DNA from 4 places in the Pseudomonas paeninsulae genome. Region 2 is predicted to be linked to each of the others. Evidence: riboswitches for the same ligand, from Rfam matches in the RefSeq annotation. Region 2 holds a riboswitch; each other region holds the start of a gene.
The links. A riboswitch is a leader RNA that binds a small molecule or an ion and turns the genes downstream of it on or off. The one in region 2 is predicted to bind cobalamin.
Positions count from the first base shown of each region.

Region 1 (3,189 bases), 410 kb from region 2:
CGCAATATGCGCGACCTGGAAGGCCCGCAGTTCCTCCATGTGGTGACCAAGAAGGGCAAGGGCTTCGCCCCGGCCGAAGCCGATCCGATCGGCTACCACGCGATCACCAAGCTGGACCCGATCAACGCCCCGGCCGCCGCCCCGAAGAAAGTTGGCGGCCCCAAGTATTCCAGCGTGTTCGGCCAGTGGCTGTGCGACATGGCCGCCGAGGACCGACGCCTGGTCGGCATCACCCCGGCGATGAAGGAAGGCTCGGACCTGGTGGCCTTCAGCGAGCGCTACCCCGACCGCTATTTCGACGTCGCGATCGCCGAACAGCACGCCGTGACCCTGGCCGCTGGCATGGCCTGCGACGGCGCCAAACCGGTGGTAGCGATCTACTCGACCTTTTTGCAGCGCGCCTACGACCAGTTGATCCACGACGTCGCCGTGCAGCACCTCGACGTGCTGTTCGCCATCGACCGCGCCGGCCTGGTCGGCGAAGACGGCCCGACCCACGCCGGCAGTTTCGACCTGGCCTACCTGCGCTGCATTCCCGGCATGCTGGTGATGACCCCCAGCGACGAAAACGAACTGCGCCACATGCTCACCACCGGCTACCTGTTCGACGGCCCGGCGGCGGTGCGCTACCCGCGCGGCAGTGGCCCGAACGCCCCGATTGATGCAGCGCTTGAACCCCTGCCGATCGGCAAGGGCGTCATTCGCCGCACGGGCCAGCGCGTGGCCCTGCTGGTGTTCGGTGTGCAACTGGCCGAAGCGCTCAAGGTCGGCGAAACCCTGGACGCCACGGTGATCGACATGCGCTTCGTCAAACCGCTGGACGAAGCGCTGATCCGCGAACTGGCCGCCAGCCACGAGCTGCTGGTGAGCATCGAGGAAAACAGCATCATGGGCGGCGCCGGCAGCGCGGTCAGCGAATTCCTCGCCCGTGAGAACATCCTCAAGTCGATGCTCCACCTGGGCCTGCCGGACTACTACGTCGAACACGCCAAGCCGGCGCAGATGCTCGCCGAGTGCGGCCTCGACCAAGCCGGTATCGAGGAGGCGGTGCGTCAGCGTCTGTCGCTACTGCAGACGATTAAGGCGTAGGAGCGACCTGCTCCCGGGTCTGCGCACAGGACTGCTTGTGCTTTTATCCCGCCGTGCCTTATGGTGCCGGCGTTTACGTGTTCGAGGTCGCGGCCACACCAGCCGCGTGAAAAGGGAAGCAGGTGCGTAGCCGTCAACTCGACAGCCGCAACGCCTGCGCTGCCCCCGCAACGGTAACCGACAGCGCTCACGCGCAGGCTTTCTCGACACACCACTGGGTTCGCCTGGGAAGGAGAGAAAAGCATCAGTCGGCAGCCCGGAGACCTGCCTCGACGCAATCTGACTGGTGTTGCGGAGGGCATCACCGTCAAGCGCTGGCTATTGCCTCCTTGTCCGGTGCTTGTCCCTGCCCTCCTCAAAAGACGTTTACCTTTTGAGGATTGATCGATGAAGCTTTCCCCCCTGGCCTTGGCCATGACCCTGGCACCCGGCACGTTGCTGGCCAGCGAATCGCCCGCGCCCTATCAGGCGCCGCCGCTGGTGATCACCCGTGCCACGCCGCTGCAACAGCCCGCCCCCGCCAGCATCGCGGTCATCACCCGCGAAGCCATCGATAACAGCGCCGCCAACAGCCTGGTCGAGGTCTTGCGCGGCCAGGCGGGCCTGCAGATTCGCGACACCCTCGGCGATGGCAATCGCGTGTCCCTGAGCCTGCGCGGTTTCGGCGAGAATGCGGCGAACAACACCCTGGTGCTGGTCGATGGCCGCCGCCTGAACAACCCCAGCCAGCAGACCGCCGACCTCAACAGCGTGCCCTTGGCCAATATCGAACGCATCGAGATCATCCGCGGCGCCGGCACCGTGCTGTATGGCGACCAGGCCGTCGGCGGCGTGGTCAACATCATCACCCGCCAGCCGAGCACCAACCAGGCGTACATCGAAGCCGGCCGGGGCTCGGACGACTTGGAGGCCTATCGCGGCAACTTCAACCAGCTCCTCGGCGCCGGTTTCTCGCTCTACGGCAGCGGCGAAGCCAAGCATGCCGACGGCTATCGCGACAACAACAACGCCTCCTACAGCAACCTGTTCGGTCGCCTGCGCTACGACCACAGTCGCGGCTGGGCGCTCTACGAATACCAGACGATCGACGACGAGCTGCGCTACCCCGGCAGCCTGAGCGTCGCGCAGAGCCACAACGACCGCCGCGCCGCCGGCACTCCCAACGACTTCAACGACAGCAAGACCCAGGTGCATCGGTTCGCCCTGCGCCAGAACCTCGGCAGCCACTGGGACGCCGACCTGGATGTCAGCCAGCGCGACAGCGACGGCCTCGGTGCGCTCTTCGCCACCCCCTTCACCCAGGGCACCCGCGTCGACACCATCAGCCCGCGCCTGACCGCCCACTGGGACACCGCCCTGGGCCGCAGCGAGTGGCTGCTCGGCCACGATCACACGCAGAGCGATTACGAACTCAGCTCGATCTTCGGCGATACCCGTTCGCGGCAGACCCTGCGCGATTGGTACAGCCAGCTCAGCCAGCCACTGGGGTCGCAGCTAACCCTGACCCTCGGCTACCGCAGCAGCGAGGCGGAGGATCGCAACCTGGAGCGCAACAGCTCGCAGACCGAGCGCGAGGACAGCACCAGCCTGGGCCTGAGTTGGCAGGCCAATACGCAGACCCGCCTTTTCATCAAGCGCGAAGACGTGCTGCGCTTCGCCAACGTCGAGGACAACGCCTTTACCCAGCCCGGCGTCGACTTCCTCAGACCGCAGACCGGCGAGTCCTGGGAAGGCGGAGTGGAGTGGCAGGACGCCATTCAACGCTACCAGCTCAGCCTGTACCGCCTGGACCTTGAAGACGAGATCCTCTTCGACCCGGTCAACTTCGTCACCCTCAACCTGGACAAGACTCGCCGCGACGGCCTGCTGCTGGAAGGCAGTCGACAGTTGAGCGCGGACCTGCAGCTGAACGGCCAGTACAGCTTCACCGACGCCACCTACCGTGCAGGCGCGTTCAAGGATAACGACGTGCCTGGAGTTGCGCGGCACACCGCAAGCCTGGGCCTGAGCTATCAGCTGCTCGCTGGCCTGAGCAGTCAGCTAGAGGCCAACTACATCGGCCCGCGCTACCTCTCCGGCGATGACGGCCACGCCCTACAG
Region 1 is NZ_CP141799.1:628,047-631,235, reverse strand. Features, by position in the region: gene dxs (1-deoxy-D-xylulose-5-phosphate synthase) at 1-1,089, shown strand, start outside; cobalamin riboswitch at 1,157-1,375, shown strand; gene VCJ09_RS02850 (TonB-dependent receptor) at 1,477-3,189, shown strand, end outside.
Region 1: linked by a shared signal. The riboswitch ahead of VCJ09_RS02850 (TonB-dependent receptor) and the one ahead of btuB (TonB-dependent vitamin B12 receptor) in region 2 are both predicted to bind cobalamin.

Region 2 (3,189 bases):
GCCGCCAGGCCGACATACAGCGCCAGGCGGCCCAGGTAACGCGGGGAATGGACGGCGCTGCCGATCAGCCGTTGGCATCGCGGTGGCAGCTTCATCCATTGATCTCCAGAAGTAGGTGGCGCTGCCGGCAGGCTCAAAGCGCCTGGTAGCGCACGCTCAGGTAGACCGCCTGGCCGGGCTGGTTATAGCCCTGGGCGGTCTCGTAATCGGCATCCAGCAGGTTGGCCACGCGGGTCTGCAGGCGCCATTCTGGGCTGAGGCGGTATTCGCCGCGCAGGTCGAGGGTGGCGAAACCGGAGAGCTCCTTGGTGTTGGCCAGATCGTCAAAGCGCTGGCCCTCGGCATGCAGGCTGGCGCCGATGCTGAAGGCGCCGAGGCGGCGATCCAGATCCAGGTTGAACAGCCGCTTGGCCCGGCGCGCCAGCTCGTTGCCGTCGTTGGCCCCGGAGGAACGGTTCTCCGGCTCCAGCAGCGTGTAGTTGGCATTCCAGTCCCAGCCGAGCAGTTGGCTGCCGAGCACCAGTTCGACGCCGCGAATGCGTGCGGCATCGACGTTGGCCGGCGCCATGATGCTGGCGTCGTAGGCGATCAGGTCGTCGATGCGGGTGCGGAAGGCGTTGACCGACCAGTGGCCCCAGGCATGCTGGCCGAGCAAACCGGCCTCCAGGCTCTGGGAAGTTTCCGCCTGCAGATCCGGATTGCCATAGCCGGGGTAGTACAACTCGTTGAAGGTCGGCGCCTTGAACGCCGTGCCGTAGCTGAGAGTCGCGCGCAGCCAGTCGCTCAGGGCATAGCCGTAGCCGAGGTTGCCGGTGTCGTGCCGGCCGAACTGCTGATTGTCGTCGCGGCGCAGGGACAGCTGCCAGTCATGCCGACCGACTTCGCCGAGGTACTGCACGAAGGCGCCGGTGTTATCCCGCGAGTCTTCGGCGTAATCGGTGCTGCCGTTGACCTCGTCGTGCTGGTAATCGGCGCCCAGGGTCAGGGTATGGCCGGGCGCCAGGCTCAGGTCGTTCTGCCAGCTGAGGCTGTCGCGACGGCTGTCGAAGCGCGAATAGAAGTCGCCATCCTGGAACGCATCGGACTTGTCCTCGCTGCGTCCGGCCTGCAGGGTCACCTGCCAGGGCTCGAGCGGGGCGAAACGCGCGCGGGTGCCCAGCACATTTGATTCGCCATCGGCATGGGCGCGGAAACCGGCAGTGCGCTTGCGGTTGACCTGGTCGTAATCGTTGTGCGATTTGGCCCGCAGCAGGTTGGCGTCCAGCTCCAGGCCGTTGGCGAAGCGATAACCGGCGCTCAGCGCGGCGGACAGGTTGCGATAGCCGTCGGCATCGTCTTCGTAGCCGCTGGTGGCCGCCGACTTGACGTTGATGCCGTCGGTGTCGGCGCCACTGAGGGCCAGGCTGTACCAAGCGTTATCGGTGCCGCCGCTGACCCCGGCACTGCCGTTGTAGCTGTCATGGGTACCGTAACCGGCGGAGAAAAATGGCTTGGCGCCTGCGCCGGCGCCCTTGCGGGTGAAGATCTGAATCACCCCGCCGATGGCTTCCGAGCCGTACAGGCTGGAACGCGGCCCGCGCACCACCTCGATCCGCTCGATCAGCTCCAGCGGCAAATCCTGCAGGGCCGCGCCACCGGACGTCACCGAACCGACCTTGATGCCGTCGATCAGCACCAGCACATGGTCGGATTCGCTGCCGCGCATGAACAACGCGGTGGTCTTACCCGGGCCGCCGTTGTTGGCGAAGGACACGCCCGGCACCTTCTTCAGCAGCTCGGGCACGGAAGTCGCCTGGCTCTGCTCGATCTGCGCACGGTCGAACACCGTCACCGCGGCCAGGCTCTGCTCGGCAGTCTGTGCAGTACGGGTAGCGGTCACCAGAAGGTCGTCGAGACGAGTGTGTTCGCCCGCCTGGGCCAGGGGCACGCAGGAAACGGCGCACAGCAGCAGGGTTGAGGGCTTGATTGGAAGGGAATTGCTCATCGCGTTCTAGGCTCCGCCGCCCCACCCGGGCGATCTTGGCTGAGTAAGACACGCGGAGAACCAGCGGCGAATGCACTGCACAACGGCGCAGCCCACACGCCAGACAACGCCCTCCGCGATGCCATGGACTGCGACAGGCCGGTCTCCGGGCTTACGAGCGGCGCGCGAAAATGCGCAATCCCACCAGACGCACCTTCCCATGCCGAAGCACAGTGGTTGAAAAAGCGCTGGTTTGACTCGTCTACCGTTGCGGGGGCAGCGTCGGAATGGTTGGCGTAAACACGCGCAACGCACCGACTTCCCTGTTTACTCGCGGCCATGGCCGCGGGTCACCTGAAGCAAGAGGCGCGAGTGTAGATATTTCGGGCGGGCCGTCAATGCGCCGAGCGACCCCGGGCGTTCAGGCCACGACCACTGCGGCAATCGGTCGCTCACTGGCCGATCAGGATCAGCTTGCCGGTCTGCGGATCACGGTAGACCTGGCCGACACTCTCCAGTCCGGCGCCGTCCTGGCCCTTGAGGCTGTCCGGCAGGCTCGGCAGTTCTCGCCCGCGCTCCACCGGCAGCGGCTGGCGCTGTGCCTCGAGCCGCTGCAGCAGGTCGGTCTGCGCCACCAGGGCGGCGATCAGACCGCAGGCGAACACCAGCACCACGTCGACCAGGTTGGCCAGCGGTCCGAGCGGATCGTCGTCGCCCTCGGCGAAACGGTTAGAGCGCCAGCGCCGGCTCATCGGCCTGCTCCTCGGCCGCCATGGCCTCACGTCGATCCAGCAGCTCGTCGTACCAGCGTCGGCGCAGGCGGCCTAGGCCGAAGCCGATCACCCCGGCAAGCAGGCCGAACACCGTGGTGTCGAAGGCCACCCGCATGGCCACGCTGAGAATCTGCACATTGCCCTCGCCGAGGGCTGCCAACCCAGGGCCGAGCGGGATCAGCGTGCCCATCAGGCCGAGCATCGGACCGATGCGGGCGATCAGGTCGGCGCGCTCCAGGCGCTTGCGCGCGCGCCGCTCAATTTCCGCCAGTGGCAAGCGTTGCCAGCGCGCCAGGCCGCCGCAGCGTTCGCCGACCGCCACCCCGCAATCCCATACCGCCAGCGTCAGCAGGCCGAACAGACCGAGGGTCACCGGTTGCAGCAACCAGCCGACCAATAGATGCAGCCAGGTGAATAGTTGACTGTCGAACATGCCTAGAGCCCTCCACGGGA
Region 2 is NZ_CP141799.1:222,092-225,280, reverse strand. Features, by position in the region: gene VCJ09_RS00990 (hypothetical protein) at 1-95, opposite strand, end outside; gene btuB (TonB-dependent vitamin B12 receptor) at 134-1,984, opposite strand; cobalamin riboswitch at 2,104-2,336, opposite strand; gene VCJ09_RS00980 (DUF2149 domain-containing protein) at 2,416-2,715, opposite strand; gene VCJ09_RS00975 (MotA/TolQ/ExbB proton channel family protein) at 2,693-3,169, opposite strand; gene VCJ09_RS00970 (cobaltochelatase subunit CobN) at 3,172-3,189, opposite strand, start outside.

Region 3 (3,189 bases), 250 kb from region 2:
CAGCGGCCACCGCCGGGCTGTCGACCACGGTAATCACCGCGTCGACGGTGCAGGCGTTGCGGATTTCCGGCCAGTTGAAGGCTTGCACCAACGGCTTGGGCAGGGCCAGACCAGAGGTTTCGATGAGGATGTGATCGAGGTCACCACGCCGCGCCACCAGCTCGCGCATCACCGGGAAGAACTCCTCCTGCACGGTGCAGCACAGGCAGCCATTGGCCAGCTCGTAGACCCGGCCGTTGGCTTCTTCTTCGCTGCAACCGATCGAGCACTGCTTGAGGATTTCGCCGTCGATGCCCAGCTCGCCGAACTCGTTGACGATCACCGCGATACGCCGCCCCTCTGCATGGCTGAGCATATGCCGGAGCAGGGTGGTCTTACCGGCGCCGAGAAAGCCGGTGACGATGGTGACGGGAAGTTTGGCGAGCGTTTTCATGGGCGACCCTGCGTGGCTTCGAAAGAAAGACCAGCGGGCAGGGGGAACAGGCGTGGCGATACAACGCGCCAGCCATGCACCACCGGAGCACCCCGCCCGGTTGTCAAAAGCGTTGCGAGGCAGGTCTCCTGGCTCACGACCGGGCTGGCGAATACTCGCCGGCCATTCCCTTCGCCTTCCCGCGCGGACGCAGTGGCTGTCGGGCTGTCGCGCTCAGGCGACAGACCAACACAAGGGTACGAGTCGTTTACAGTTGCGGGGGCAGCCAGGGCATAAACCCTGTTCCCTCTTAGCTTCGGTGGCAAAACCGAAGAACCTCGACGGGGGTGAAGGCTACGCAGTGCCCGCAGGCAGGTCAATCGCCGCAGTTGACGGGCAGGGCCGCTTCGTGATGTTCTAAAAAGCTGTTTCAGGTGTCTCGCGCATTACTGCGCGAGGTGAAACGGGAAGCCAGTGCGCCCTTACGGGCAATTCTGGCGCTGCCCCCGCAACGGTAAGCGCATGTCAGAATCTGTACAAAGTCTCGCGAGCTAGAGCCATGCAAGGCAAAAATAGGCGAGGAAGCGGAGTTTACGAATTGTAAATGAGCATTCCGAGCCTGTTTTTAACGCAGCAGGGCCGACGCGCAGCAGACTTTGAATAGGTTCTCAGGGTCGTTATAGCCACTGAGCCGCACGGCTTGGGAAGGCTGACCCTCCACTGTCCAGTCGACAGTCTGCGTAAGCCCGGAGACCGGCCTGAAACCTTGTTTGGCAACCCGCGGTGGGCGGGTACGCGCCGGAATCCCGAGCCTGTTCAGGCCTGGGTCCTTGCTGCGTTCCTCCTGCATCGCTTTCCCCAACAGCAGAAGGTCAGACCATGTCCAGCAGCGCACTCGCTTCTTCAGTAGCCGTCACCCTCCCTCTTTCGCAACGCCTTGTGCTGGCCGTCGGTAGCTGCCTGCTCGGCGCCGCGCTGATCTTCGTTGCCGGCTTCTCGCCTATCGAGGCGCTGCACAACGCTGCCCACGATACCCGCCACAGCGCCGCCTTCCCCTGCCACTGAGACCGCTGCCATGTTCAAGCGTATCGCCCAGACGGCAGGCTTCGCTGGCCTGCTTGCCGCCATTTTTCTGACCCTGTTGCAGAGTTTTTGGGTGACCCCACTGATTCTCCAGGCGGAAAGCTATGAAAACAACGCTCCGGCGCAAGACGTGCTGAACGAGCATAGTCATGCCGCTGCAACCCCCGCCCATAGCCACGAGGCTGCCGCCGGCCATAGCCACAACGCCGAAGCCTGGTCTCCCGAACACGGCTGGCAACGCACCCTGGCCACCGGTTTGAGCAACCTGGTGGTGGCCATCGGTTTCGCCCTGGTGCTCGCCGGTCTGTTCACCCTGCGCGCGCCGGGCCAAACCTGGCAGGGCCTGCTGTGGGGCCTCGGCGGCTTTGCCACCTTCTCCCTCGCGCCGGCCGCCGGCCTGCCACCGGAACTGCCGGGCAGCGCCGCCGCCGAGTTGCTGCTGCGCCAGTACTGGTGGATCGGCACGGCTGTGGCCACCGCTGTCGGCCTGGGCCTGTTGGCATTTAGCCGGCACTGGGCGCTGCGCATCGCCGGCTTGCTGGTACTGGCTATTCCCCATCTGATCGGCGCGCCGCAACCTGAGGTGCATGCGAGCCTGGCCCCAGCAGCCCTGGAGCAAGAATTCATACTCGCTTCGCTGCTGAGCAACGCGCTGTTCTGGGCGGCCCTGGGCCTAGCCGCCGCCTGGTTCTACACGCGCCCCCAGCAGAGCGCCTGAGCCGCTGCCGTGGCCAGCCCAGCAGGGGGCACGACCGCCAAGCGCCGGTTGATCTACGTCGCCGGCCTGGGTTGTCGGCGCGGTTGCTCGCGCGAGCAACTCCTGCACCTGCTGGAACAGGCACTGGCGTTGCAGGGCTTACAACCCGGCGACCTGAGTGGCCTGGCCAGCAGCGAGCACAAGCGCGATGAACCCGGTCTACGCCAGCTGGCTGAACAGCTGCATCTGCCGCTGGCGTGGTTGTCGGCCAGCCAACTGGACGCTTACCAGAGCCGCCTGAGCCAACCCAGCGCGCTGAGCCTGCAGGTAACCGGCAGCGCCGGAGTGGCCGAAGCCTGCGCCCTGGCTCAGGCCGAAATCCTGAGTGGTGCGCGCGCCGAGCTGCTGTGCGCCAAGATCCGTTCGGCCAGTGCCACCTGCGCCCTCGCCTTCGCCTTCGCCTTCGCCCCCATTGTGGAGACTGTATGACCGTCTACTTTATCGGCGCCGGCCCCGGCGACCCGGAGCTGATCACCGTCAAGGGCCAGCGCCTGCTGCGCAGCTGCCCGGTGATCCTGTATGCCGGCTCGCTGGTGCCCACCGCGGTACTCAATGGGCATAGCGCCGAGTTGCTGGTCAACACCGCCGAACTGCATCTGGATGAAATCATCCGGCTGATTCGCCAGGCCCACGAGCAAGGTCAGGACGTCGCCCGCGTGCATTCCGGCGATCCCTCGCTGTACGGCGCCATCGGCGAGCAGATCCGCCACCTGCGTGCGCTGGCTATTCCGTTCCAGATCATCCCCGGGGTGACCGCCACTGCCGCCTGTGCGGCCCTACTGGAAAGCGAACTGACCCTGCCCGACGTCTCCCAGACCCTGATCCTCACCCGCTACGCCAGCAAGTCGGATATGCCCGCCGGCGAGCAACTGCATGATCTGGCCCGCCACGGCGCGACCATGGCCATTCACCTGGGCGTGGTGCATCTGGGGAAAAT
Region 3 is NZ_CP141799.1:5,321,992-5,325,180, forward strand. Features, by position in the region: gene cobW (cobalamin biosynthesis protein CobW) at 1-433, opposite strand, end outside; cobalamin riboswitch at 535-768, opposite strand; cobalamin riboswitch at 828-1,188, shown strand; gene VCJ09_RS24560 (CbtB domain-containing protein) at 1,292-1,477, shown strand; gene VCJ09_RS24565 (CbtA family protein) at 1,488-2,213, shown strand; gene VCJ09_RS24570 (cobalamin biosynthesis protein) at 2,223-2,681, shown strand; gene cobM (precorrin-4 C(11)-methyltransferase) at 2,678-3,189, shown strand, end outside.
Region 3: linked by a shared signal. The riboswitch ahead of VCJ09_RS24560 (CbtB domain-containing protein) and the one ahead of btuB (TonB-dependent vitamin B12 receptor) in region 2 are both predicted to bind cobalamin.

Region 4 (3,189 bases), 270 kb from region 2:
GGGGCCGACACCGAGACCGATCAGGCGTCCTTTGCCGGGGCGGGCCATGCCGGGTTGCTCTATAGCACTCATCACTCCACCTCCGTGGCCAGGGCGTTGACCGCCGCCACCGCCATCGCGCTGCCGCCGCGGCGACCACGCACGATTACGTAGGGCACGCCGCGGCTGTCGGCTGCGAGGGCGTCCTTGGACTCCGCCGCGCCGATAAAGCCCACCGGCATGCCGATGATCAGCGCCGGCTTGGGCGCGCCGGCGTCGAGCATTTCCAGCAGATAAAACAGCGCGGTGGGGGCGTTGCCGATCACCACCACGCTGCCTTCCAGGTGCGCGCGCCAGTGCTCCAGGGCCGCCGCCGAGCGGGTGTTGCCCAGCTCGTGGGCCAGATCAATCACGCCCTCGTTGTGCAGGGTGCAAATCACCGGGTTGTTGGCGGCCAGGCGCGGGCGGGTGATGCCTTCGGCGACCATCCGCGCATCGCAGAGGATCGCCGCGCCCTTGGCCAGGGCGGCGCGGCCGGCCGCTCCGGCACCGGCGGAAAAGCGCAGGTCCTGCACCACATCGACCATGCCGCAGGCGTGAATCAGCCGTACCGCTAGTTTTTCCAGATCGGCAGGGATAGCGCTGAGGTCGGCCTCGGCGCGGATGGTGGCGAACGATTGGCGGTAGATTTCCTGGCCATCGCGGATGTACTCAAGCATTGCGGTTTCCTGTTGCGCAGTGGGCGGCGAACCAGTCGCCGGCCTCGTCGATAGTCATGGCAGCGGCTAGCAGTTGACCGAAACCGGCCACCTCAGGCGTGCGTTGATAGAGCTGGTAGTGGCTGGCGCTGCTGGCCAACAAGGTAAAAGGTGCGGTGTGCGCGGCGGCGCAGGAGCGCGGGCAGGCGCTCAGATGCACCTGCGGCCGTGCGCTGCTGGCGCGCAGGCGCTCGGCCAGGCGCAGGGCATCGGCCTTGCTGTCGCTCAGGCCTTTGCCGCAGGCGGCGGAGCCGGTGCAGGCGATCAGGCTGGTTAAGGGCTCATGCGCATCGCTCAGCAGGCCGAGATCGCCCAGCGCCTGCAGCACGGCGTCTGCCGCCGTCGCGGGGATATTCGGCAGCAGCAGGCCCTGCCAGGGCGTCAGGCGCAGGCTGGCGTCGCCCTGCTGTTCGGCCAAATCGGCCAGGGCGCGCAGTTGCGCAGCGTCGATCCGGCCCAGTCGCGCGGCGGTGGCGACCATGCACCGGCCCGCTTGCCGCTGTGGATACGTGCCGATGGGCGCGTGCGGGCTGACCGGCGGACGCTGCCACGCTACGGGTGCGGCTTGCAGGGTGAAGGGCAGGCGCGCTTGCAGTTGTTGCAGGAGTTGGCTGGCTGGAATCACGCTCAGCAGCTGGCGCATGCGGCTGTGGTCTGTGCCGGCTAGTTCGAGAAACAGCTTTAGTAGTTGTTCGATCAGCACGGGCGCCTGTTCGACGTTGACCACGCCTAGTGGCGCCTCACCGGGGCAACCGGCCAGACCGAAAGCCAGCCGGACCGGCTGTCCGGGCAGGGCGCTGAGCCAGATATCGTGGGGGTGTTCGAGCATCGTCAGGGCTTCGCCGCCGTCCAACTGGAGGGCGAACTTGGCCGATAGCGCGTGCAGCACCGGGCTGTCCTGCAGCAGCGCGAGCAGTTGTGCGGCCAGCGGCCGGGTATCGAGCAGGGCCTCTGGGTCGAGGCCGGCGGCGGGGCTGAGCAGCAGGTTGCGCACATCGTCGCTGGCGACATGCCGTGGGCCGAGGCCGGCGGCCAGCAGGCGCTCGATCAGCGGCTTCTCGGCTTCGCGGCGCACGCCGCGAATCTGCAGGTTGCTGCGGTTGGTCAGTTCCAATACGCCGCTGGCGCAGTGGCTGGCCGCCTCGGCAATGGCACGGGCCTGGGCGCTACTCAATACGCCGCCGGCCAGCTTGACCCGGCAGATGCCGCCGTCCAGGGCATGGACGATACGCAACAGGCCGGGGCACGCCGATCCCGGTTTTTCGGGGCGTGGTACGGACGGATCGACGGTGGTGGAAAAGTCGCGCAAAGGTTCACCAGCAACAACGAACCTGCCTACGATCTGCTGCGCGTCGGCCCTGCTGCGTTAAAAACAGGCTCGGAATGCTCATGTACAGCTCGTACACTCCGCTTCCTCGCCTGTTTTTGCCTTGCAGGGCTCTAGCTCGCGAGATCGTAAACAGCTTCTACGACGCGGCGACCGAACCAGCAGAGTCCGCCCAAGTGGGAGGGGAACTCAATGGCATCGGTACACCCCGCCCGATGTTGGCACTCGCGACTAGCGTCGTAGGCAGGTCTCCTGGCTGACAGGTCATCATCTGGCGCGGCCTTCCCGGTTACCCAGTGGCGCTGTTGCGGCAGACTCGCTGTTTACAGTTGCGGGGGCAGCTCGGTCACGATCAGCAGATCGCTCCGGATTCCCTCTTAGGCCCATTTTAGAGCCTGTCCAGGGGCGTGCGAGCTAGAGCCAGGCAAGGCGGAAATGGCTGAGAATGCGGAGTTTACGAGTAGTAAATGAGCAGTTCGAAGCCATTTCCAACGCAGCATGGCCGACGCGCAGCAGACCCTGTTCAGGCTCTTGGGCACCGACGAAGGCTGTATTATGCCCGCTTTGTTTGACGCGCAGACACCCTTGCTCGTCGGGCGGGCGTAGAGGAGTAGGTATGACGGCCTGGTTAACCCTGGTGGGGATCGGTGAAGACGGCTATGCCGGCCTGGGCGAGGCGGCCCGCGAGGCGCTGGGCGATGCGCGTTGTATCGTCGCTGGCGCGCGGCAGCTGGCCCTGCTGCCGGCGGATCTGTCGGCCGCGCATGAGTTGTGGCCCAGCCCCTTCAGCCTGGAGCCGCTGCTGGCCCGGCGTGGTACGCCTGTTTGCGTGCTGGCCAGCGGCGATCCGCTGTTCTATGGCGTCGGCGCCAGCCTGGCGCGGCAGCTGCCGGCCGAAGAGCTGCGGGTGTTCTCGGCGCCGTCCTCGGTATCCCTGGCCGCTGCCCGGCTCGGTTGGCCGTTGCAGGAGGTGACGGTGCTGTCGCTGGTGGCGCGCCCGTTGGCGGCGTTGCAGGCGCGGATTTTCCCCGGCGCGCGCCTGTTGTTGCTGAGCAATGATGGCGACAGCCCGGCGGCGGTGGCCGAGCTGCTGCGCCAGCGTGGCTTCGGCCCCAGCCGCCTGAC
Region 4 is NZ_CP141799.1:5,301,366-5,304,554, reverse strand. Features, by position in the region: gene VCJ09_RS24480 (precorrin-2 C(20)-methyltransferase) at 1-48, opposite strand, end outside; gene VCJ09_RS24475 (precorrin-8X methylmutase) at 72-698, opposite strand; gene cobG (precorrin-3B synthase) at 691-2,046, opposite strand; cobalamin riboswitch at 2,290-2,489, opposite strand; gene cbiE (precorrin-6y C5,15-methyltransferase (decarboxylating) subunit CbiE) at 2,681-3,189, shown strand, end outside.
Region 4: linked by a shared signal. The riboswitch ahead of cobG (precorrin-3B synthase) and the one ahead of btuB (TonB-dependent vitamin B12 receptor) in region 2 are both predicted to bind cobalamin.